Actinocorallia herbida: one gene and its partner. The protein of the gene in region 1 interacts with the protein of each later gene in a pairwise test. Links are inferred from orthologs where the notes say so. Each region holds a gene or a part of one and is shown on either strand. Other genes may lie near its edges.

Region 1 (10,720 bases):
GGTACCACTTGTCGTCTCCCGTCTGGAAGTCGTCCGGCCGGTCCGACGGGATGCCGCGGACGAGGCCGCGCAGCTCCGCGGTCGACTTGGCGGTGCGCGCCGTCATCTTGCTGACGACGATCGACACCACGACGTCGACGACGAAGGCGATGCCCGCACCCCAGAAGCTGGCGTTGAGGTCGGTGCCGTAGAAGTCGCGCAGGACGCCCGTCTCATAGAGCACGTACGAGACGACGGCGCTCAGCGTGCCGATGAGCAGGCCCCAGAAACCGGCCCAGGGCGTCATCCTGCGCCACAGGAGGCCGACGATGAAGGTGGCGAACAGCGGCGCGTTGAAGAACGAGAACAGCTGCTGCATGTACGCCATGATGTTGCTGTACTGCGCTGCGATGAAGGCGGTGAAGATGCCGCAGACGACGCCGATCACCGTGACCCACCGGCCGGTGTTCAGGTAGTAGTGGTCGGTCCGCCCCTTCATCAGGTACGGCTTCCAGATGTCGTAGGTGAAGACCGTGTTGAAACCGGAGACGTTGGCCGCCATGCCCGCCATGAACGACGCGAGCAGGCCGGTGAGCGCCACCCCGAGGACGCCGTTGGGCAGCACGTCGCCCATGAGCAGTGGGATGGCATTGTTGTAGTCGGCGCCGGGCTGGCTGAGCTGCGGGAACACCACGAGCGCGACCATGCCCGGCACGACCGTCAGGATCGGAATGAAGATCTTCGGGAAGGCGGCGACGATCGGCGTCATCCGGGCCGCCGCGGTGTTCTTGGCCGACAGGCCGCGCTGGACCTCCGCGAAGTTCGTCGTCCAGTAGCCGAAGGAGAGCACGAAGCCGAGGCCGAGGACGATGCCGAGCCAGCTGGCGTTCATCGGGTTCGGCGTGCCGAACCCGGTGTCGGCCCAGGTGTGCAGGCCCGGGTTGCCGAGAGGGCTCTGGTTGATCGCGTCCTTCAGCCCCGAGATCCCGCCGACCTTGCGCAGCCCCAGGTAGACGACGGGGATCAGGCCCGCGACGATCACGAAGAACTGGAGCACCTCGTTGTAGATCGCCGAGGACAGGCCGCCCAGCGTGATGTAGATGAGGACGAAGATCGCGGCGACCACCACCGAGACCGGCAGCGGCCAGCCGACGAGCGCCCGCATCACCAGCGCCAGCGCGTACAGGTTGATGCCGGCGATGAGCACCTGCGCGATCGCGAACGAGACGGCGTTCAGCAGCTGGGTGGCGGAGTTGAAGCGGCGCCGCAGGAACTCCGGCACCGAGTGCACGCCCGACTTGTAATAGAACGGCATCATGACGATGCCGAGGAACACCATCGCAGGGACGGCGCCGATCCAGTAGTAGTGCGTGGTCATCAGGCCGTACTGGGCGCCGTTGGCGGCCATGCCGAGGATCTCGGTGGCGCCGAGGTTCGCCGACAGGAAGGCGAGGCCGGTGATCCACGCGGGCATCGACCGGCCCGACAGGAAGAAGTCGACGCTGGAGCGGACGGTGAGCCGTGCCGCGAAGCCGATGCCGAGGACCGTCGCGAAGTAGATCGCGAGCAGCAACCAGTCGATGCCGTTGACGTCCAACCGGAGGTCGTCGTTGGCCTGCGCGAGGAAGATCACCTCGAAGAATCTTCCCAGCGCCTCCACCGGCAAGCTCACGCGAATGCATGAGGTTTCACAGGATCCGGGCAACGAACCCGGCGGTCCGCGCGGGTCAGGCGGGCTCGGCGCCCTCGCCGCGGTCGGCGATGAACGCCTTCAGTTCGGCGACGGCCTCGCGGGCCGCCTCGCCTTCGGAGCCCTGGATGCCGACGAGACCCTTGGTGGTGCCGTCGGCGAGGTCGAGGTAGGGCCAGGGGGCGCCGACGCCGAGGCTGACGCCGACGATCTCCGCCCAGGCGTACCGGTGCTTGCGCAGCGGATTGACCACGGTGAGGCCGTCGTCGTCGGCGACGACCTTCACCCGGGCCAGCAGGGACAGCACCCACACCACGAACAGGCCGAACAGCACGATGCCGATCCGGTCACCGGTCTTGAAGGTGTCGGAGATCGCGATGGCGAGCCAGACCATGGTGGCCATGATCAGGACCGCCATCGCGATGGCGGTGGCCCGCGTCTTGCGCGGCCGCCAGGTGGTGGTGCCGGGCATCTCGCTAGTCGACGATCTTGGAGATCGGGATCTCCAGGATGTCGCGGCCGCCCGCGGCCTTGACGTTCGGGATGAGCTCGTTGATGCCGGCCTTGGCGACGACGCTCTCGACCGCGTACATCTCGCCGCCCGCGAGCGGCGTGACGGTCGGGGAGGCCATGGCCGGGACGACGTTCAGCACGTCCTGGAGCTGCCCGGCGGGCACGTTCAGCTTGATGAGCACCTGGCCGCGGGCCCGGATGACGCCCTGGAGCAGGAGCGCGATGTCCTCCATCGCGGCGCGCTTCTCGGGGTTCTCGTAGGCCTCGCGGTTGGCGACCAGCTCGGTGTAGCTGGTGAGCAGCGTGTCGAGGATGCGCAGGCCGTTCTTGCGCAGCGACGAGCCGGTCTCGGTGAGGTCGACGATGACGTCGACGATGTCCGGGACCTTCGCCTCGGTCGCGCCGTAGGACGGGAAGACCTTGGCCTTGACGCCGTGCTTCTCCAGGAACCGGTCGGTGAGGGCCGGGAACTCGGTGGAGATCCGGACGCCGTCGGGCAGGTCGGCGACCGTCTGCCAGGGCGCGTCCTCCGGGACGGCCATGATCACCTTGACGGGGTTGGAGGTCACCTTGGAGTACTTGAGCTCGCCCAGGGACACCACGTCGGCGTCGGTCTCGGTGATCCAGTCGCGGCCGGTGATGCCGAGGTCGAACAGACCCTGCTCCAGGTAGGTCGGGATCTCCTGGGGGCGCAGCACGCGGACCTTGTCGATGCGCGGGTCGTCGATCGAGGCGCGGTAGTCGCGCTCGCTGGCGCGGCGGACCGACAGGTCGGCCGCGGCGAACAGATCGAAGGTCGCCTTCTCCAGGGAACCCTTGGGCAGAACGAGGGAGAGCACGGTGAGGCCTTTCGGTGTGAAAAGACGGGAAGGACGGGTCCGGGGCAGGTCAGGAGCTGCGATGCTCCCCGGCATGCCCGGCGTGTCCACCGTGCCGCGTGCCTCGCAGGTCGAATGCCATGCCGAGCGCGGTCACTTCGCCTCCTCCACCGGAAACTTCGGGAAATACCGGATCTTGTGGGGATCCGGGACCCTGATGCGGTTCACGTGCCCGCGTGTTGCGGGCACGTGAACTTTACCGCAGTGTTCAGCGGCCGCCGTCGCGGGCCCGCAGGTCGCGCAGGGTCAGCGCGGCGTCCAGGGCCGCCACGACCGACTCCCAGCCCTTGTCCTCGGTGCTGCCGGGCAGGCCCGCGCGGGCGCGCGCCTGGTCCAGGTTCTCGCAGGTGAGCACGCCGTTGCCGACGGGCGTCGCCTCGTCGAGCGAGATCCTGGTCAGCCCCGCGGTGACCGAGTCGCACACGTAGTCGAAGTGAGCCGTCTCACCCCGCACCACGCAGCCGAGCGCGACCGCGGCGTCGTGGTCGCGGGCGAACTGCTGGGCCACGACCGACAGCTCGAGCGTCCCGGCGACCCGGGCCACGACGGGTTCCGCGCCGCACGCCTTGGCCGCCTCGACGGCCCGGGCCAGCAGCTGGTCGGTGATCTCGCCGTGCCAGCGCGCGGCCACGATCCCGATGGTGAGGCCCGCCGCCTCGACGGTGGTGTCCTCCGGACGTCCCGCTCCGCTCATCACAGTCCTTCGATCTGGTGTCCGAGACGGTCGCGCTTGACCGTCAGGTAGCGCCGGTTGTGCTCGGTGACGTGCACGGGGAGCGCCTCGCGCCCGGCGACGTCGAGGCCGAACGAGGAGAGCGCGGCGATCTTCTCCGGGTTGTTGGTCAGCAGCCGCACCGACTTCACGCCGAGGTCGGCGAGGATGTGCGCGGCGTTGGTGTACTCCCGGGCGTCGACGGGGTGGCCGAGCTCGAGGTTGGCGTCGACGGTGTCGGCGCCGCCGTCCTGGAGGCCGTAGGCGCGCAGCTTGGCGATGAGGCCGATGCCGCGCCCCTCCTGCCCGCGCAGGTAGACGACCACGCCGCGACCGGCCTCGGAGATCGCCTCCATCGCGGCGTCGAGCTGGGTGCCGCAGTCGCAGCGGTCGGAGTGCAGCACGTCGCCGGTGAGGCATTCGGAGTGGACGCGGGTGAGCACGTCGGCGCCGTCGCCGAGGTCGCCGAGGACGAGGGCGATGTGCTCACCGCCGTCGATCGCCGAGGTGTAGCCGACGGCGCGCCAGGAGCCGAACCGGTTCGGGATGACGGTCTCCGCGGCGCGCGCGACGAGGCTCTCATGCCGCTTGCGGTAGGCCACGAGCTGCTCGATGGAGATCAGCTTGAGGTCGTGCTCCTTGGCGAACACCTCGAGCTGGGGCAGCCGGGCCATGGTGCCGTCGTCGTTGACGATCTCGCACAGGGCGCCGGCCGGGCGCAGGCCCGCGAGGCGGGCGAGGTCGACGGTCGCCTCGGTGTGGCCGCGACGGACCAGGACGCCGTGCTCGCGCGCCCGCAGCGGGACGACGTGGCCGGGGCGGCGCAGGTCCGACGGGACGGTGTCGGCGGAGGCCAGCAGCCGGGTCGTGTGCGCGCGGTCGGCGGCGGAGATGCCGGTGGACACGCCCTCGGCCGCGTCCACCGAGACGGTGTAGGCGGTGCCGCGCACGTCCTGGTTGGAGTGGTACATCGGCGGAAGGTCGAGCCGCTTGCAGTCGCTGTCGGGCAGCGCGATGCACACGTAGCCGGAGGTGTACCGGATCATGAAGGCCATGAGCTCGGGGGTCGCCTTCTCGGCCGCGAAGATGAGGTCGCCCTCGTTCTCGCGGTCCTCGTCGTCCACGACGACGACGGGCCGGCCCAGCGCGATGTCGGCCAGGGCCTCCTCGATGGTGTTGAACGTCGTCACTTCCGGTCTCCGATCATGCGCTCGACGTACTTGGCGACGACGTCGACTTCGAGGTTGACGGGGTCCCCGACGGCCTTGCGGCCCAGGGTGGTCAGCTCCAGCGTGGTGGGGATGAGGCTGACGGTGAACGAGTCGGCGGCGGCCTCGACCACGGTGAGGCTGATGCCGTCGACGGTGATGGAGCCCTTCTCCACGACGTACCGGGACAGCGCCGCGGGCAGTGACACCCGGACGAGCTCCCACTTGTCGGAGGGGGTCCGCGCCACGATGGTCCCGACCCCGTCGACGTGGCCCTGCACGAGGTGCCCGCCGAGGCGGTCGGCCAGGCGGACGGGCCGCTCCAGGTTGACCCGGGAGCCGGGGGTGAGGGCGCCGAGGCTGGACCGCGCCAGCGTCTCGTGCATCACATCGGCGGTGAAGACGTCGTCCTTGAGGTCGACGACGGTCAGGCAGACGCCGTTGACCGCGATCGACGCGCCGTGGACGGCGTCGGAGGTGACGATGGGGCCCTTGATGGCCAGGACGGCCGAATCGGGCCCGTCGGTCTTGCTGACGATCTCGCCGAGCTCTTCGACGATTCCGGTGAACACTCCCCTGTCCTCCCTGTCTGGCGGGGAGCTCCGGGGGTCTAGGAATAGCCGAACGAGCCCTGGTCAGGGCATGGTTCGGCGCGCGCGCTGCCTCCCATCCGGACTATGACCGTCGGTACCGGAATCTCACCGGATCAGCCGGCCGATGGCTTCGGCCGGGTCGCGGACTTTACCGCCGGTTCGGAATTGCACCGACCCCGGAGCACGCTTTGCGACGCGGTATGCGCCGCATTCTCAATTCTTACCGCCACCGCGGGGGTGGCCGGGCACTGCGATCTTGCGGTACTGCCGAGTTCGCTGCCGGATGCGGGTTTCATCCCCCATCGGCCTCATATCTCGGTAACAAGTCTGCCATGGCAGATGTTCCGCTCGCCATACCGGCCCCCCTCTGACCACATTGGGCCAACCAAGCGCTCGCTTGGTTGGCCCGGAGCGACGGGTGGGTCAGGGGCGACCGAAGCCGATGGGGCGCGGGTGCTCCGCCTTCTTGTCGGCGAGGGCGCGCAGTTCGCGGATCGCCGCGGACGGGTCCTCGGCCCCGTAGACGGCGTTGCCCGCGACGAACACGTCGGCGCCCGCCTCGGCGGCGCGCTCGATGGTCTCGGCCGACACCCCGCCGTCCACCTGGATCCACAGGTCGAGGTCGCGGCCCTTGACCATCTCGCGGGCCCGCCGGATCTTCGGCAGCACCACGTCGAGGAACTTCTGGCCGCCGAAACCCGGCTCGACCGTCATCAGCAGCAGCATGTCCAGCTCGCCGAGCAGGTCCTCGTAGTGCTCGACCGGGGTCGCGGGGTTCAGCGCCAGCGACGCGCGCGCGCCCGCGGAGCGGATCATGCGCAGCGTGCGGACCGGCGCCTTGGCCGCCTCGGCGTGGATCGTGACGCTCTTGGCCCCGGCCTCGGCGTAGGCGGGGGCCCAGCGGTCGGGGTCCTCGATCATCAGATGGCAGTCGAGCGGGAGCGCGCTGTGCTTGAGCAGCGCCTCCACGATCGGCAGCCCGAGAGTGAGGTTCGGAACGAAGTGGTTGTCCATCACGTCGACGTGCACCCAGTCGGCGGCGTCGGAGATGGCGGCCACCTCCTCGGCGAGACGCGCGAAGTCGGCGGAAAGAATGCTCGGAGAGATCTGAATGCCCATGGTGGGACCGAGTCTAGGCTCCCCGACCCGCCCGCCCCTCACTCACCCGAGTGAACCCCCAGGTGAACCCCCAGGTGAACCCCCAGGTGAACCCCCAGGTGAACCCCCAGGTGAACCCCCAGGTGAACCCCCAGGTGAACCCCCAGGTGAACCCCCAGGTGAACCCCCAGGTGAACCCCCAGGTGAACCTCACCCCAAGCCCCCACCACCGAACACCCCCCTTCCAGGGAGCGCCGAAGGCGCGGCCCCGCCCCTTCACCCCTTCACGAGCACCCCGCACAGACTGTTTCCAAGAACCCCGCCCCTTCGCACCCCCACCAGAAGCACCCACGCGGGTTGCTCCCAGGGAACACCGCCGGGCCCGGCACCTCCCGCAATCGTCCCAGGGGAACACCGCCAGGCCAGGCGCCGTGCTCGCGCAGTCGTCCCCGGGGAACACCGCCAGGCCCGGCACCTCCCGCAGCCGCCCCAGGGAACACCGCCAGGCCCGGCACCTCCCGCAATCGTCCCAGGGAACACCGCCAGGCGCGGTGCTCGCGCAGTCGTTCCAGGGAGCGCCGTCAGGCGCGGCCGCGCACGTGATCGGGCGCCCCTGGGCCGCCCCGTAGGCCCCCAAGGGCCGAAGGGGCGGCCCAGGGCGCGAAAGCGCCCGATCACCAGCCCGACCGCAGGCCCCCAGGGCCGGAGGTCGGGCCAGCAAACACAGCCGGCCAGTGAACACGCCGGCGAACACATCCTCAGGCGGTACGCCGTACCAGAGCCAGGAACATCGCGTCGGTGCCGTGGCGGTGGGGCCAGAACTGGGCGTAGGGGCCCGTGCCCAGGCCGGACAGGGTCGGGGCCACGCCGGCGAGGACTTCGACCGCGTCGAGGCGCTTGATGTCCTCGCGGCCGCGCAGCACGTCGTCGACGACGACGCGGGTCTCGGCGAGGTGCGGGGAGCAGGTGACGTACGCCACGACGCCGCCGGGCCGGACGGAGTCCAGTGCGGTCGTCAGCAACCGCCGCTGGAGCGGTCCGAGTGAGGCGAGGTCCTGCGGGGTGCGCCGCCAGCGGGCCTCCGGGCGGCGGCGCAGCGCGCCGAGGCCGGAGCACGGGACGTCGACGAGCACCCGGTCGAAGGAGCCGGGCTCCCATGCGGGCTCGGTGCCGTCGGCGACCAGCACCCGGGTGTTGTCGCCGACGACGCGGGTGATCAGCTCGGCGCGGTGCGGCTGCACGTCGCAGGCCAGGAGTTGCGCGCCGCGTTCGGCGCCGAGCGCCGACAGCAGCGCGGCCTTGCCGCCCGGGCCGGCGCACAGGTCGAGCCAGGCGTCGTCCTTGCCGTCCACCTCGGCGGCGGCCAGCGCGAGGGCGACGAGCTGGCTTCCCTCGTCCTGGACGCCCGCGCGGCCCTCGCGGACCGCGGCGATCTCGCCGGGGTCGCCCTCGGGAAGGTAGGCGGCGTAAGGCGAGTAGGCGGCGGGACCCGCGCCCAGGTCGTACAGATCCTCCACCGCGATCCGGCCGGGCCGGGCCACCAGCGTGACGCCCGGGCGCTCGTTGTCGGCCGCGAGGAGGTCCTCGATCTCGGCGGCGCCGACCGCGTCGCGCAGCGCCGACACCACCCACTTGGGATGGCTGTAGGTCACCGACAGGCGGCCGAGCTCGTCCTCGGGGGCGATGACGACGAGCCAGGCGGGCAGGTCGCGCGAGGTGACGCGGCGCAGCACCGCGTTGGCGAACTTCGCCTGCCCGGGCCCGGCCACCGACCGGACGAGGTCGACGGTGGTGGACACCGCGGCGTGCGCGGGGATGCGGGTGCGCAGCAGCTGGTGGACGCCGAGGCGGAGCAGGTCGCGCAGCGGCGGGTCGATCTTGGCGACGGGGCGGTCGCTGCACAGGTCGAGGATCGCGTCGTAGGTGCCGCGTCCCCTGAGCGTCCCGTAGGTGAGCTCGGTGGCGAGGGCCGCGTCACGGCCGCTCAGTTCCCGCTCGCGCAGGACGCGCGGCAGGAGCAGGTTGGCGTAGGCGTCGCGCGTGTCGACCGCGCGGAGCACGTCGTAGGCGGCGCGGCGTACGGCGTCGCCGGGCGTGCGGCGCTTGGCCTGGCGCGCGGGCCTGCGGTTGTCCTGCGGCCGGGCGCGGTGGGCGCTTCTGCGGCGCTGTTCAGGCATGGGTTCTCCCCCGGACGTCTTGGGCGGCGCGGATCAGGCGAAGCGGTCGGTGTCGGTCAGGCGCAGGCCGCGCGCCCAGTCGACGGCCCGCATCCGCTTCTTGCCGGGCGCCTGGACCTCGCTCAGCGCCACCGGGTGGGTGGCGGTGCCGACGAGGACCTCATTGCGGGTGACCTTGATCTCACCGGGTGCGAGCGGGCCCCCGCCCGCGGCGGGGCGGACCGGGCCGAGCTTGATCCGGTCCTCGCGCAGCGTCGTCCACGGGCCGGGCGCGGGCGTGCAGGCCCGGACGAGGCGGTCGACGCGCATCGCGGGCGCGGTCCAGTCGACGCGGGCGATCTCGGGCGTCAGCTTCGCCGCGTACGACACGCCCTCGTCGGACTGGGGGACGGCCCGCAGGCCGCCGATCTCCAGGCCGTCCATGGTGTCGGCGAGGAGGCGGGCGCCCGCGACGGCGAGCCGTTCCAGCAGGGTGCCGCTGGTGTCGTCGGGCCGGATCGGCTCGGTGAGATGGCCGAAGACGGGGCCGGTGTCCAGCCCTTCCTCGATCTGGAACGTCATCGCGCCGGTGATCTCGTCGCCGGCGAGGATCGCGTGCTGGACCGGGGCCGCGCCGCGCCAGGCGGGCAGCAGCGAGAAGTGCAGGTTCACCCAGCCGAGCCGCGGGATGGCCAGCGCCTCCTTGCGGAGGATCGCGCCGTAGGCGACGACCGGGCAGCAGTCGGGCGCGAGTTCGGTCAGGCGGGCCAGGAACTCGGGGTCGCTCGCCTTGGCGGGCTTCAGCACCTCGATCCCGGCGGCCTCGGCCACTTCGCCGACGGGGCTGGCGACCAGCTTGCGGCCGCGCCCTGCGGGGGCGTCCGGGCGGGTGACGACCGCGACGACCTCGTGCGAGGACTCCAGCAGGGCTCTGAGCGGCGGCACCGCGGTCTCCGGGGTGCCGGCGAAGACGAGTCTCATCGCGGCCTCAGATCGCCCGGCCGAAGGTGCTGTGCGGCGACGCCCGGACGACCGGCGCGGGCTCGCCGAACCACTCGGCCTCCCGGATCGCCTTCATCGCCAGCTTGCGCTGCTCGGTGTCCATCCGGTCGATGAACAGGATGCCGTCGAGGTGGTCGGTCTCGTGCTGCACGCAGCGCGCGAGCAGCTCGGTGCCTTCGACGGTGATCGGCTCGCCGTGCATGTTGAAGCCCTTGGCGACGACGCCGTAGGCCCGCTGGGTCGGAAAGGACAGCCCCGGCAGGGAGAGGCACCCTTCGTCGCCGTCCTGGATCTCCTCGGTGAGGTCCAGTGACGGGTTCACCAGGTGTCCCAGCACGTCGTCGACGAAGTACGTGAACACCCGCAGGCCCACGCCCAGCTGCGGCGCGGCCAGCCCCGCCCCCGGCGCTTCGATCATCGTGTCGGTGAGGTCCTTGACCAGGGTGCGCAGCTCCCGGTCGAAGTCGACGACGGGCTCGGCGGGGGTGCGCAGCACGGGGTCGCCGAAGAGACGGATCGGCTTGACGGACAAGACGGCTCCTCGCTCGAAGGTTCTACGGATCGCCACTCAGTGTATGCGCGCCAGGGACACCGCGCCGTCCGCCGTGGTCGACCGGCCGCCCGAGCGGATTCTGGCTCCGCCCCGGCCACGGGCTCCGACGAGAAGCCACGCCGGTGTGATCGGGCGCCGGGATCCCGAGCGCCCGATCACCGGAGCGACCGTTTATTTGGAGCGGGCCTTGAAGACCGCCTTGCGGGCGGCCTTGGCGAGGTCGCGGTCGTGGTGGTGTTCGCCGATGGCCTCCAGGACGTCGGCGACGTCGGGGTGCGGGATCCGCCAGATGTCGGTGATGAGGCCGGTGAGGTCGGCCTCCTCCGGGGTGTCGGACA
Region 2 (10,653 bases), 1.3 Mb from region 1 along the record:
AGGAAGAAGGAGCCCCCTGGGAGATCCCCTGACGGGATCCCCCGGGGCGCCATTCAGCTCGGCAGTCTGCCGTCGCGTAGATCGGCGAGGGTGACGGTGTCGATGACGCCCAGGAGGGCGCTGTCGGCGGCCGCCCAGAGGCGGTCGAGGCTGCGGACGACGTCCTGGGCCGCGCCGTTCGCGGGGGGTTCGGCGCGGCGTCCGGCGGGCCTGCCGTCGATGGCGCGCAGGACCTGGCCGACGGTGATGGCGGCGGCGGGCCGGGACAGCCGGTAGCCCGGGTCGGGCAGCCGCTGGTTCAGCACGAGGTCGGCGCGTCTGAGGTCGCCGAGGATGGCCTGGAGGAACGTCAGGGGCAGCGCGTGGGATTCGGCGAGTGCCGCGGCGGTGAGGGGGGCGGGCTCGGCGGAGGCCAGGGCCAGCAGGGCGCGGAGTGCGTACTCCACTCGGGCGGTGATCTGCACGGGCTCCCCGATTATTTCGACTCGTTAAGTTGGATAGACGTCCCAAAAAGTGCCACACCTTACGATGCGGCACTTTCCGGACTTATCTGTTGGAGTCGTCCAGCCCCCAGCGGTTGCGGAGCGACCGGTCGGCGAGGCCGAAGAGCTGGTCGACCACCACGCCGATGATCAGGATGATGAACATCACCGAGATCATCTCGGACGTCTGGTTGAGCTCGCGGCTGAAGGTGAGCAGGGTGCCCAGCGACTGCACGCCGATGATCACCAGCAGTTCGCCGGCCATCAGGGAGCGCCAGGCGAACGCCCAGCCCTGCTTGAGCCCCGCGACGAACGAGGGCAGCGAGGCGGGGATGACCAGGTGCCGGTAGCGGCCGAAGCCCTTGAGCCCCATCACCTTGCCCGCGCGCAGCAGGATCGGCGACGTGTAGTCGACACCGGAGATGAGCCCGTTGGCGATCGACGGCGCGGCGCCGAGGACCACCACGAAGAGGATCGCGCCCTCGCTGAGCTTGAACAGCAGGATCGCGAGGGGGAACCAGGCGATCGACGGCATCGTCTGGAGGCCGGTGATGAGCGAGCCGAAGGCCCGGCGCAGCACCCACGACTGCGACACCAGCGCGCCGACGGCGCCGCCGATGAGGACGGCGAGGGCGAAGCCCACGACCGCGCGCTGCATCGTCAGGCCGACCGCGTCCCAGGTCTTGCCCGAGGTCACGGTGTCCCAGAAGACCGGGAGGACCTCCGCCGGGCCGGGCAGCACCCACGGGTCGCGCCAGCCCGACCAGACCACGCACTGCCAGGCGAACAGGAAGATCGCCAGCGCGGTCACGATCGGCCACAGCGCCGAGTAGACGCGGATCAGCGGGTTCTTCCTGGTCCCCGCGGTCAGCTCCAGGGCGTCGAGCCCGGCGAGCTCCCGGTTGACTCCGGGCTTGGGAGCGCTGTCGCTCGTCTTCTCAAGCACCATGGCGGCTGACTTCCTCCTTGAGCCGGTCGGTGATCTCGGCGGCGAGGGAGGAGACCTCGGGAGCGTCGATGCGGCGCGGCCGCGCGAACTCGACGGGGAACTCCTGGATGACCCGGCCGGGCCGGCTGGACAGCAGCACGACGCGGTCGCCGAGCCGGACCGCCTCGCGCACGTTGTGCGTGACGAACAGGACGGTGAGCTCGCGCTCCCGCCAGATCCGCTCCAGCTCGTCGTGGAGCAGGTCGCGGGTCATCGCGTCGAGGGCGCCGAACGGCTCGTCCATGAGCAGCAGCGTCGAGCGGCGGCCCTGGTAGGACTCGGTGAGCGCGAGGGCGCGGGCGAGGGCGACGCGCTGGCGCATGCCGCCGGACAGCTGGTGCGGGCGCTTCTTGGCGAAGCCGCCCAGGTGGACCGACTCCAGCAGCTCGGCCGCGCGCCCGGGGCGGTCCTTGCGGGGCAGCCCGCGCTGGCGCAGCGCCAGCTCCAGGTTGCCGCCGACGGTCAGCCACGGGAACAGCGCCGGCTCCTGGAACATCAGGGCGACGCGGGCGTTGCCCACGTCGATGGTGCCGGAGCTGGTCTTGTCGAGGTCGGCGACGAGGTTGAGGAGAGTGGACTTGCCGCAGCCGGACGCGCCGAGCAGGCAGACGAACTCTCCGGGCTTGACGTCCAGGGAGACGTTGTCGAGCGCGAGCAGCGCCGAGCTCCCGGATCCGAACGCTTTGGAGACACCGGCGAGCCGGACCGCGGCGGCGGTCCGGCTCTCGGCGGCCTCGGGGGCCTTGGTCATGGGGTCGCGACCTCCGGCTTTCCGGCCGCCTTCAGCACCGTGTTCAGGTAGGACAGGTCGTAGATCCCCTTGAGGTCGACCGGGTCGAGCAGGCCGACGGCCTGGGCGTGCTCGGCTCCTCCGGTCAGCGACGCGGCGATCGGGTCGTTGGTGAACTCGATCTCCTTGAAGGCCGAGTCCAGGACTTCCTTCGACAGCGGCTTGGTCGTCAGCTTCTCCAGCTGGGCGTTGGCCGCGGTCTTGGCCTCCTCCAGGTTGGAGGCGATGAAGTCGTTGGAGGCGACGGTCGCCTCGACGAGCTTCTGGACGAGGTCCGGGTGCTCCTTGGCGAAGTCCTGCCGGACGATCAGGTGGGTGATGACGAACTTGCCGTCGGGCCACAGGGTCTTCTCGTCGATCAGCTTCTTGGCGCCGCTCTCGAGGATGAGGCGGGAGGCGAAGGGCTCGGGCACCCAGGCGCCGTCGATCTCGCCCTGCTTGAAGGTCTCGATCGTCTGGGAGTTCTCCTGCGGGACGACCGAGACGTCGCCGGTGCCGTCCTGGTTGGCGGTGAGGCCCTTTTCCTTGAGGTAGTAGCGGATCGCCACGTCCTGGGTGTTGCCCAGCTGCGGGGTGGCGATCTTCTTGCCCTTGAGGTCGTCCAGGCTCTTGACCTTCTTGGGGTTCACCACGAGGGAGACGCCGCCGGACGCGGCACCCGAGATGATCTTGATGGCCTGTCCCTTGGACTGCGACCAGGCGTTGATGGCCGGGTTCGGTCCGACGAAGGTCGCGTCGACGCCCTTGGCGAACAGGGCCTCGATGGCGGCGGGGCCGGCGTTGAAGGCCTTGCTCGACAGCGTGACGTTCGAGCCCAGCTTCTCGGCGAAGATGCCCTTCTCCAGGCCCACGAGCGCGGTGGCGTGCGTGATGTTGGGGAAGAAGCCGAGGTTGACGGTGACCTTCTCGTCGCCTCCGCCGGAGCCGGAGTCCTCACCGCCGCAGGCTGCGAGCGCCGGGAGACCGATCACCAGCGCCGCCGTCGCTGCGAGGGCTTTTCTCCTGCTGAGCTTCATCGCGCTCCACTCCATCTTTCCGACTGTCTAAGGGGGGATGAGTCGTGCGAGCCGGATGGATATTTCCGACTGGTTTGATGCGAAAAGTAGACCAGGGGATGCCCATCAAGTCAACCCGATCGGTAGGAATAGTGGGGACGGTTGGGTAACGGGTCGGACTCGGGCGGGCGGCGAGCCTCGCGCGGGGGCGCGAGGGGGCTTCGATAGGGTCTGAGGGCAACCCCCGTGATGCTGAACAAGGAGTGCGCACGTGTCCGCGATCGAGGCCGTACACGCCCGGGAGATCCTCGACTCCCGCGGCAACCCCACAGTTGAGGTCGAGATCCTCCTGGAAGACGGCACGCAGGCGCAGGCCGCGGTGCCGTCCGGCGCCTCCACGGGCCAGTTCGAGGCGGTCGAGCTGCGCGACGGCGGCGACCGCTACAACGGCAAGGGCGTCCAGCAGGCCGTCGCCGCCGTGAACGACACGATCGGCAAGGAGATCGTCGGCTACGACGCCGACGACCAGCGGATCATCGACCAGGTCATGATCGACCTGGACGGCACCCCGAACAAGGCCAAGCTCGGCGCGAACGCCATCCTCGGCGTCAGCCTCGCCGTCGCCAAGGCCGCCGCGGACTCCGCCGACCTCCCGCTGTTCCGCTACGTCGGCGGGCCGAACGCGCACGTGCTGCCGGTGCCGATGATGAACATCCTCAACGGCGGCGCGCACGCCGACACCAACGTCGACATCCAGGAGTTCATGATCGCGCCGCTCGGCGCGGCCACCTTCTCCGAGGGCCTGCGCTGGGGCGTCGAGGTCTACCACGCGCTCAAGTCCGTGCTGAAGGCCAAGGGCCTGAACACCGGCCTCGGCGACGAGGGCGGCTTCGCCCCCGACCTGCCCTCCAACCGCGAGGCGCTCGACCTCATCCTCGTCGCGATCGAGAAGGCCGGCCTGACCGCCGGCCGCGACGTCGCCCTCGCCCTGGACGTCGCCGCCACCGAGTTCCACGCGAACGGCGCCTACACCTTCGAGGCCTCGGCCCGGTCCGCCGAAGAGATGGCGCAGTACTACGCCTCCCTCGTCGCCGACTACCCGCTGGTCTCCATCGAGGACCCGCTGGACGAGAACGACTGGGACGGCTGGAAGGCTCTCACCGACGCGATCGGGAGCAAGGTCCAGCTCGTCGGCGACGACCTGTTCGTCACCAACCCCGAGCGCCTCGCCCGCGGCGTCAAGACCTCGACCGCCAACTCGCTGCTGGTCAAGGTCAACCAGATCGGCACGCTCACCGAGACCCTGGACGCGGTCACCCTCGCCCAGACCAACGGCTTCAAGTGCATGATGAGCCACCGGTCCGGCGAGACCGAGGACACCACGATCGCCGACCTCGCCGTCGCCACCAACTGCGGCCAGATCAAGACCGGCGCCCCCGCCCGCAGCGACCGGGTCGCCAAGTACAACCAGCTCCTGCGCATCGAGGAACTGCTCGACGACGCGGCCCGCTACGCCGGCGCCGCGGCCTTCCCCCGGTTCGGCTGGGAGGGCTAGATCAGCGCCCCGCGCTCCGGTGCGCCAGCCCCCCGCGACAGCGCGGGGGGCCGGTCGCATCTGACGTCGCGGGCCGCGATCCTCGCGGTCGTGCTCTGCGCGATCGCGCTGAGCCTCGCCTATCCCGTCCGGGAGTACATCGCCCAGCGCACCCAGATCTCCCAGCTGCAGAAGCGGGAGGCCGCCGCGCGGCAGGAGGTCGAGGACCTCACCGCCCAGAAGGGGCGGCTGGGCGACCCCGACTACATCAAGGGCGAGGCGCGCAGGCGGCTGCACTACTGCGACCCCGGTGAGCAGTGCTTCGTCGTCCTGGACGGGGAGGGCGGCGCGTCGCAGTACGGTGGGGGCGCGCAGGAGCAGCGCAAGGCGCCGCCCTGGTACGAGACGCTCTGGGGGTCCGTCGAGGCCGCCGACGAGCAGCCGTAGCCCCCGTTCGAGTTCGATGAGAAAGGCCCGCAGTGGAAGAGCGTGACGTCGCCGCCGTCCAGGCGCAGCTCGGCCGGGAGATCCGCGGCGCGGCGGAGGTCGCGCACCGCTGCCCGTGCGGACTGCCGGACGTGATCGAGACCGCGCCCTACCTGGAGGACGGGTCGCCGTTCCCCACCCTGTACTACCTCACCTGCCCCAAGGCCGCCTCGGCCATCGGCACGCTGGAGGAGCGCGGCGAGATGCGCCGGATGCAGGAGCGGCTCGCCGAGGACCCCGAGCTGGCCGCCCGCTACCTGGCCGCCCACGAGGACTACAAGGCGCGCCGCGACAAGGCCGCGGAAGCCGCCGGGATGCCTCTGCTGCCCGAGGGCATGCAGACCGCGGGCGGCATGCCCGAGCGCGTCAAGTGCCTGCACGCCCTCGTCGGGCATGAGCTCGCGGCGCCCGGCACCAACCCGTTCGGTCGCGAGGCCCTCGACGAACTCCCGGAATGGTGGCGCTCGGGCCCGTGCGTCGATGTCATGATGGACGGAGAACTGCCCTAACGGGCGCAGCCGGTTCCGGGAGGGCGTTACATGACGCGGGTTGCCGCGATCGACTGCGGGACCAACTCGGTCCGGCTCCTCGTCGCCGACGTCGACACCGAGCTCAAGGACATCGAGCGCGAGATGCGCATCGTGCGCCTCGGCCAGGGGGTCGACCAGACCGGAGAGCTGGCGCCCGAGGCGCTGGAGCGCACCTTCAAGGAGATGCGCGGCTACGCGGCGCTGATCGAGCGGCACGGGGCGGAGAAGGTCAGGGTGGTGGCGACCAGCGCCACCCGCGACGCCCGCAACCGGGCCGATTTCGTCGCCGGAGTCGTGGAGATCTTCGGGGTCGAGCCCGAGGTCGTCTCCGGCGAGGAGGAGGCCGCGCTGTCCTTCACCGGCGCCACCCGCGACCTCGCCGTGCTCCGCCCGCTCCGCCCCTACCTCGTGGTCGACATCGGCGGCGGCTCCACCGAGTTCGTCGTCGGCGCGGGCGACGTGCAGGCCGCCAAGTCGGTGAACATCGGCTGCGTCCGGATGACCGAGCGGCACTTCAAGGGCGCCAACCCGCCCTCGCCCCAGCAGATCGCGGGCGCCGTCGCCGACATCGACGCGCAGCTCGCGGCGGTCCGCGCGGAGGTCCCGGTAGGCGAGGCGCGCACCCTGGTGGGGCTCGCGGGCTCGGTCACCACGGTCTCGGCGATCAACCTCGGCCTCGACGCGTACGACTCGGACCGCATCCACCTGTCCCGGATCACCGCGGCGCAGGTCCACGACATCACCCGCCGCCTGCTGAAGATGACGCACGACGAGCGGGCCGCGATGGGCGTCATGCACCCGGGCAGGGTCGACGTGATCGGCGCCGGCTCCCTGATCCTGGACCGCATCATGCGCGAGTACGGGTTCGGCTCGGTCGTCGTCAGCGAGCACGACATCCTCGACGGCATCGCCTGGAGCCTCGCCTGAGCGGCGGGAACCCCCCGTTCGTCCCGCCCGGCACCGGCTGGCCGGAGGACCCGGCCACGCCGGAGACCCCCGTCGCGGCCGATGCCGAGGCCGTCGTGCGGCTCGCCGCGGGCGCAGGGGACCACGCGGAGCTGGCCGCACGGCAGTCGGTGTGCCGGGCCTGCCCCCGGCTGGTGGACTGGCGGGAGTCGGTGGCGGTCGAGCGGCGAAGGGCGTTCCGCGACGAGCGGTACTGGGGCCGGCCGGTGCCCTCCTGGGGCGCCGAGGACGCGCCGATCCTGCTGGTCGGGCTCGCCCCCGCCGCGCACGGCGGCAACCGGACCGGCCGGATCTTCACGGGCGACCGCTCCGGCGACTGGCTGTTCGCCTCGCTGCACCGGTGCGGCCTCGCCGCCAAGGACACCAGCACGCACGCGGGCGACGGCCAGCGGCTGCTGCACACCCGGGTCGTCGCGACGGTGCTGTGCGCGCCCCCGGACAACAAGCCGCTTCCGGTCGAGCGCGACGCCTGCCGTCCGTGGCTGGTGCGGGAGCTGGAGCTGACGCGGCCGAAGGTGATCGTGGTGCTCGGCGGGTTCGCGTGGCAGGCGCTGTGGCCTTCGCTGGCCGCCGCGGGCCTGCCCGTGCCGCGTCCCCGACCCCGTTTCGGACACGGAGTGGAGGCGGCGGTGGGCGACGCCGTCGTCCTCGGCTGCTACCACCCGTCGCAGCAGAACACGTTCACCGGGCGGGTCACCGAGGAGATGCTGGACACCGTCTTCCGCCGCGCGAGGGCGCTGGCCGGGCGGTGATCAGGGGAATCGGGGGGCGGGACAGGACCGGGCTCAGCGGCGGGCCGCTGAACGCCCCCGTAGGGCCCTGTCCCTTCCCCGAAGAGTGAGATGCCCCGTAGGCCCCATGGGTTTGCGGTTTCGGCGGAATTTTTCCCGTCCCGATCCGGTCGGCACGGGCGTGGCGCGTGGCACATCTGACCGGCGGGGCTTGGGGTAGGCCCCGTACTGCCTAAGATCGGCGGTGCGCCGACGGCTGGAGGGGGACTGACGATGGCGGACGGGGTCGCGGGACGGCTGGAGCCCTTGCTGGTCCGGCTGCTGGGCCCGGAGCCGCCGGTCCGGGTCCGCGCCTGGGACGGCAGCGAGACCGGCCCGAAGGACGCGCCCGCGTTCGTCCTCCGGGACCGCAGGGCGCTGCGGCGGTTGCTGTGGAAGCCGGGCGAGGTCGGCCTCGTGCGCGCGTTCGTCGCCGGGGAGCTCGACATCGAGGGCGACGTCTGCGCCGCGCTCGGCGCGCTCCAGCGGGTGCTGCGCCGCGGCGACGAGCCGATCGCGCTGAGCGCCGAGGACAAGCGGGAGATCGTGCGGACCGCGGTGATGCTCGGCGCGGTGGGCCCGGAGCCGAAGGCTCCCCCGGAGGAGGACGGCGCGGGCCTGATGGCCGAGACGTCCGCCGGGCTGTACGCCCGGATGACGGGAGAGGGCCGCGGCACGGGCGTCGGCAGATGGGCGGACGCCCTGACCCTCGAAGAGGCGCAGGACGCCGACGCCCGGGACGTCGCGGCCCGGCTCGCCCCCCGCCTCGGCGAGTCGGTCCTCGAGGTGAACGCCGGATTCGCCGCGTTCTCCCGGCTGCTCGCCGCCCAGTGCCCCGGGGCCGACGTGACGGCCGTCACCCCGTTTCCCGAGCAGGCGCCCCCCGGCGTCTTCCTGGAGCCCGAGCTTCCGGGCGGCGCCTTCGACGACCGCAGCTACGACGCCGTCGTCTCGCTGGCCGGGACCACCCCCGTGCACCGCGATCTCGACCGTCTCGTCGGGGTGCTGCGGCCGGGCGGCAGGCTCCTGGTCCGGCAGACCGTCCACCGGCCGGACGCCCTGCCCCGGCCCTTCACCAGCGACTACGTCTACGGTAAAGGTGGAGACACCCCCACCCTCGGCGAGTTCATCAGCCTCATGGACGCCGTCGGCCTCGAGGTGCGCGGAGTGCGCGCCCTGCGCGATGAGTACGCGCTGACCCTGCGTGCTTGGGCGGGCCATCTCGCCGCCCCCGCGCCCGGCGACGGGATCGCGCGGGTCTGGTCGCTGCACCTCGCCACTACCGCGCTCGCGTGCGAGAACGGCAGAATCGGCGTGTACGAGGTCGAAGCGGTGCTCCGTTGAGCGTCATCGGCCGAGAATGATCGCCCTGAACGGAACCATAATCGGACGCCGTCCGTCTATGAGATGAAGAAGTACAACTGCTGGAGGCAGTGATGGAGAGCAGGAACCCCGTGTTCCGCAAGGTCGGGGAGCAGGCGCGGATGGGGCATACCCCCACTCCCGCCGAGCTTCAGGGCATGTACGACCAGCCGGCCTACGCGCCCCCCGCCGAGCGCGCGATGACGATCGACGATGTCGTCGTCAAGGGGTTCGCGAGCCTCGGTGTGCTGGCCGTCACCGGCACCGTCGCCTGGGTGCTCAACCTCAACATGGGCATCGCTCTCGTGGCGGTCCTCGCCGCGTTCGGCATCGGCCTGTACCTGAGCTTCAGCGGCAAGTCCAGCGCCGCCCTGACGCTCACCTACTCGGCGCTTTACGGCATCGCGGTCGGCGCGATCAGCCACCTGTACAACGACCTGTACAACGGCATCGTCTTCCAGGCGATCCTCGGCACCGCACTCGCGTTCGGCGCGGTCCTCACCGTCTACGCGCTGCGGATCATCCGGGTGACGCCGAAGTTCACCCGCTTCGTGGTCGCCGCGGGCTTCGGCCTCGTCGCGCTGATGCTGGTCAACCTGGTCGTCGGCCTGTTCAACGACACCGGCATCGGCATCCGCGAGTACGGTTTCCTCGGCATCGCGTTCAGCGTCGTGGCGATCCTGGTCGGCTGCTTCTTCCTGATGCTCGACTTCGACATGATCGAGCGCGGCGTCCAGCAGCAGCTGCCCGCGAAGTACGCCTGGGCCTGCGCCTTCGCGCTGACCAGCACGCTCGTCTGGATCTACCTGGAGATCCTGCGCCTCCTGGCGATCCTCCAGGGCAACGACTGACCCCGGTCCTGCGGCCATGAAGAAGGCCCCGGCGCTTCCCGCGCCGGGGCCTTCGCCGTCCTGCGGGAGCCGCCTAGCTGAGGCGCTCCAGGACCATGGCCATGCCCTGGCCGCCGCCGACGCACATCGTCTCAAGACCGAACTGCTTGTCGTGGAACTTGAGGCTGTTGATGAGGGTGCTGGTGATGCGGGCGCCGGTCATGCCGAAGGGGTGGCCGATGGCGATGGCGCCGCCGTTGACGTTGAGCCTGTCGTAGTCGACGCCGAGCTCGTCGGCCGACGGCAGGACCTGCGCCGCGAACGCCTCGTTGATCTCGACCAGGTCGATGTCGTCGATCGTCAGGCCCGCGAGGGCGAGGGCCTTCTTGCTGGCCTCGATCGGGCCGAGGCCCATGATCTCCGGCGACAGCCCGCTGACGCCGGTGCTGACGACCCGGGCCAGCGGGGTGATGCCGAGCTCGGCCGCCCTGGTGTCGCTCATGATGACCAGGGCCGCGGCCCCGTCGTTCAGCGGGCAGCAGTTGCCCGCGGTGACCGTGCCATCGGGACGGAACACCGGCTTGAGCTGCGAGACCGCCTCGTAGGTGGTGCCCGCGCGCGGTCCGTCGTCGGTGGCCGCGACGGTGCCGTCGGGCAGCGTGACGGGGGTGATGTCGGTCGCCCAGAAGCCGTTCGCGATGCCCTTCTCGGTCAGGTTCTGCGAGCGGACGCCGAACTCGTCCTGCCGCTGCCGGGACACGCCCTTGAGCCGGGCGACGTTCTCTGCGGTCTGGCCCATCGCGATGTACACGTCGGGCAGGGCGCCGTCCGCGCGCGGGTCGGTCCAGTCCTTGCCGCCCTCGGCCAGCACCGCGGTGCGCGCCTCGGCGTCGCCGAAGAGCGGGTTGGTGGTGCCCTTC

Evidence for each region.
Region 2: the proteins of rpe (region 1) and eno interact in binary tests that used the Escherichia coli proteins (3 or more experiments, as listed by UniProt). The link is inferred for Actinocorallia herbida from one-to-one orthologs.

What each region holds. Positions count from the first base shown.
Region 1 is NZ_RJKE01000001.1:1,460,163-1,470,882, reverse strand. The notes cover bases 4,845-7,735. They hold rpe (ribulose-phosphate 3-epimerase), read right to left. Parts: upstream 6,693-7,735; coding sequence 5,997-6,692; downstream 4,845-5,996. Other genes in these bases: EDD29_RS06945 (RsmB/NOP family class I SAM-dependent RNA methyltransferase), read right to left, coding at 7,430-7,735; EDD29_RS06955 (riboflavin synthase), read right to left, coding at 4,959-5,552; EDD29_RS06960 (bifunctional 3,4-dihydroxy-2-butanone-4-phosphate synthase/GTP cyclohydrolase II), read right to left, coding at 4,845-4,962. Outside these bases: EDD29_RS06980 (sodium:solute symporter family protein), read right to left, coding at 1-1,651; EDD29_RS06975 (PH domain-containing protein), read right to left, coding at 1,707-2,141; hisG (ATP phosphoribosyltransferase), read right to left, coding at 2,146-3,021; ribH (6,7-dimethyl-8-ribityllumazine synthase), read right to left, coding at 3,269-3,754; more of EDD29_RS06960, read right to left, coding at 3,754-4,844; more of EDD29_RS06945, read right to left, coding at 7,736-8,848; fmt (methionyl-tRNA formyltransferase), read right to left, coding at 8,882-9,808; def (peptide deformylase), read right to left, coding at 9,816-10,361; EDD29_RS06930 (hypothetical protein), read right to left, coding at 10,554-10,720. UniProt on the Escherichia coli protein: Catalyzes the reversible epimerization of D-ribulose 5-phosphate to D-xylulose 5-phosphate.
Region 2 is NZ_RJKE01000001.1:199,889-210,541, forward strand. The notes cover bases 2,845-5,668. They hold eno (phosphopyruvate hydratase), read left to right. Parts: upstream 2,845-3,526; coding sequence 3,527-4,810; downstream 4,811-5,668. Other genes in these bases: EDD29_RS01200 (ABC transporter substrate-binding protein), read right to left, coding at 2,845-3,291; EDD29_RS01210 (FtsB family cell division protein), read left to right, coding at 4,901-5,236; EDD29_RS01215 (DUF501 domain-containing protein), read left to right, coding at 5,269-5,668. Outside these bases: EDD29_RS01180 (transglycosylase domain-containing protein), read left to right, coding at 1-32; EDD29_RS01185 (Rrf2 family transcriptional regulator), read right to left, coding at 54-464; EDD29_RS01190 (ABC transporter permease), read right to left, coding at 547-1,431; EDD29_RS01195 (ABC transporter ATP-binding protein), read right to left, coding at 1,421-2,221; more of EDD29_RS01200, read right to left, coding at 2,218-2,844; more of EDD29_RS01215, read left to right, coding at 5,669-5,784; EDD29_RS01220 (Ppx/GppA phosphatase family protein), read left to right, coding at 5,815-6,732; EDD29_RS01225 (uracil-DNA glycosylase), read left to right, coding at 6,828-7,523; EDD29_RS01230 (class I SAM-dependent methyltransferase), read left to right, coding at 7,776-8,885; EDD29_RS01235 (Bax inhibitor-1/YccA family protein), read left to right, coding at 8,978-9,754; EDD29_RS01240 (acetyl-CoA C-acetyltransferase), read right to left, coding at 9,828-10,653. UniProt on the Escherichia coli protein: Catalyzes the reversible conversion of 2-phosphoglycerate (2-PG) into phosphoenolpyruvate (PEP). It is essential for the degradation of carbohydrates via glycolysis.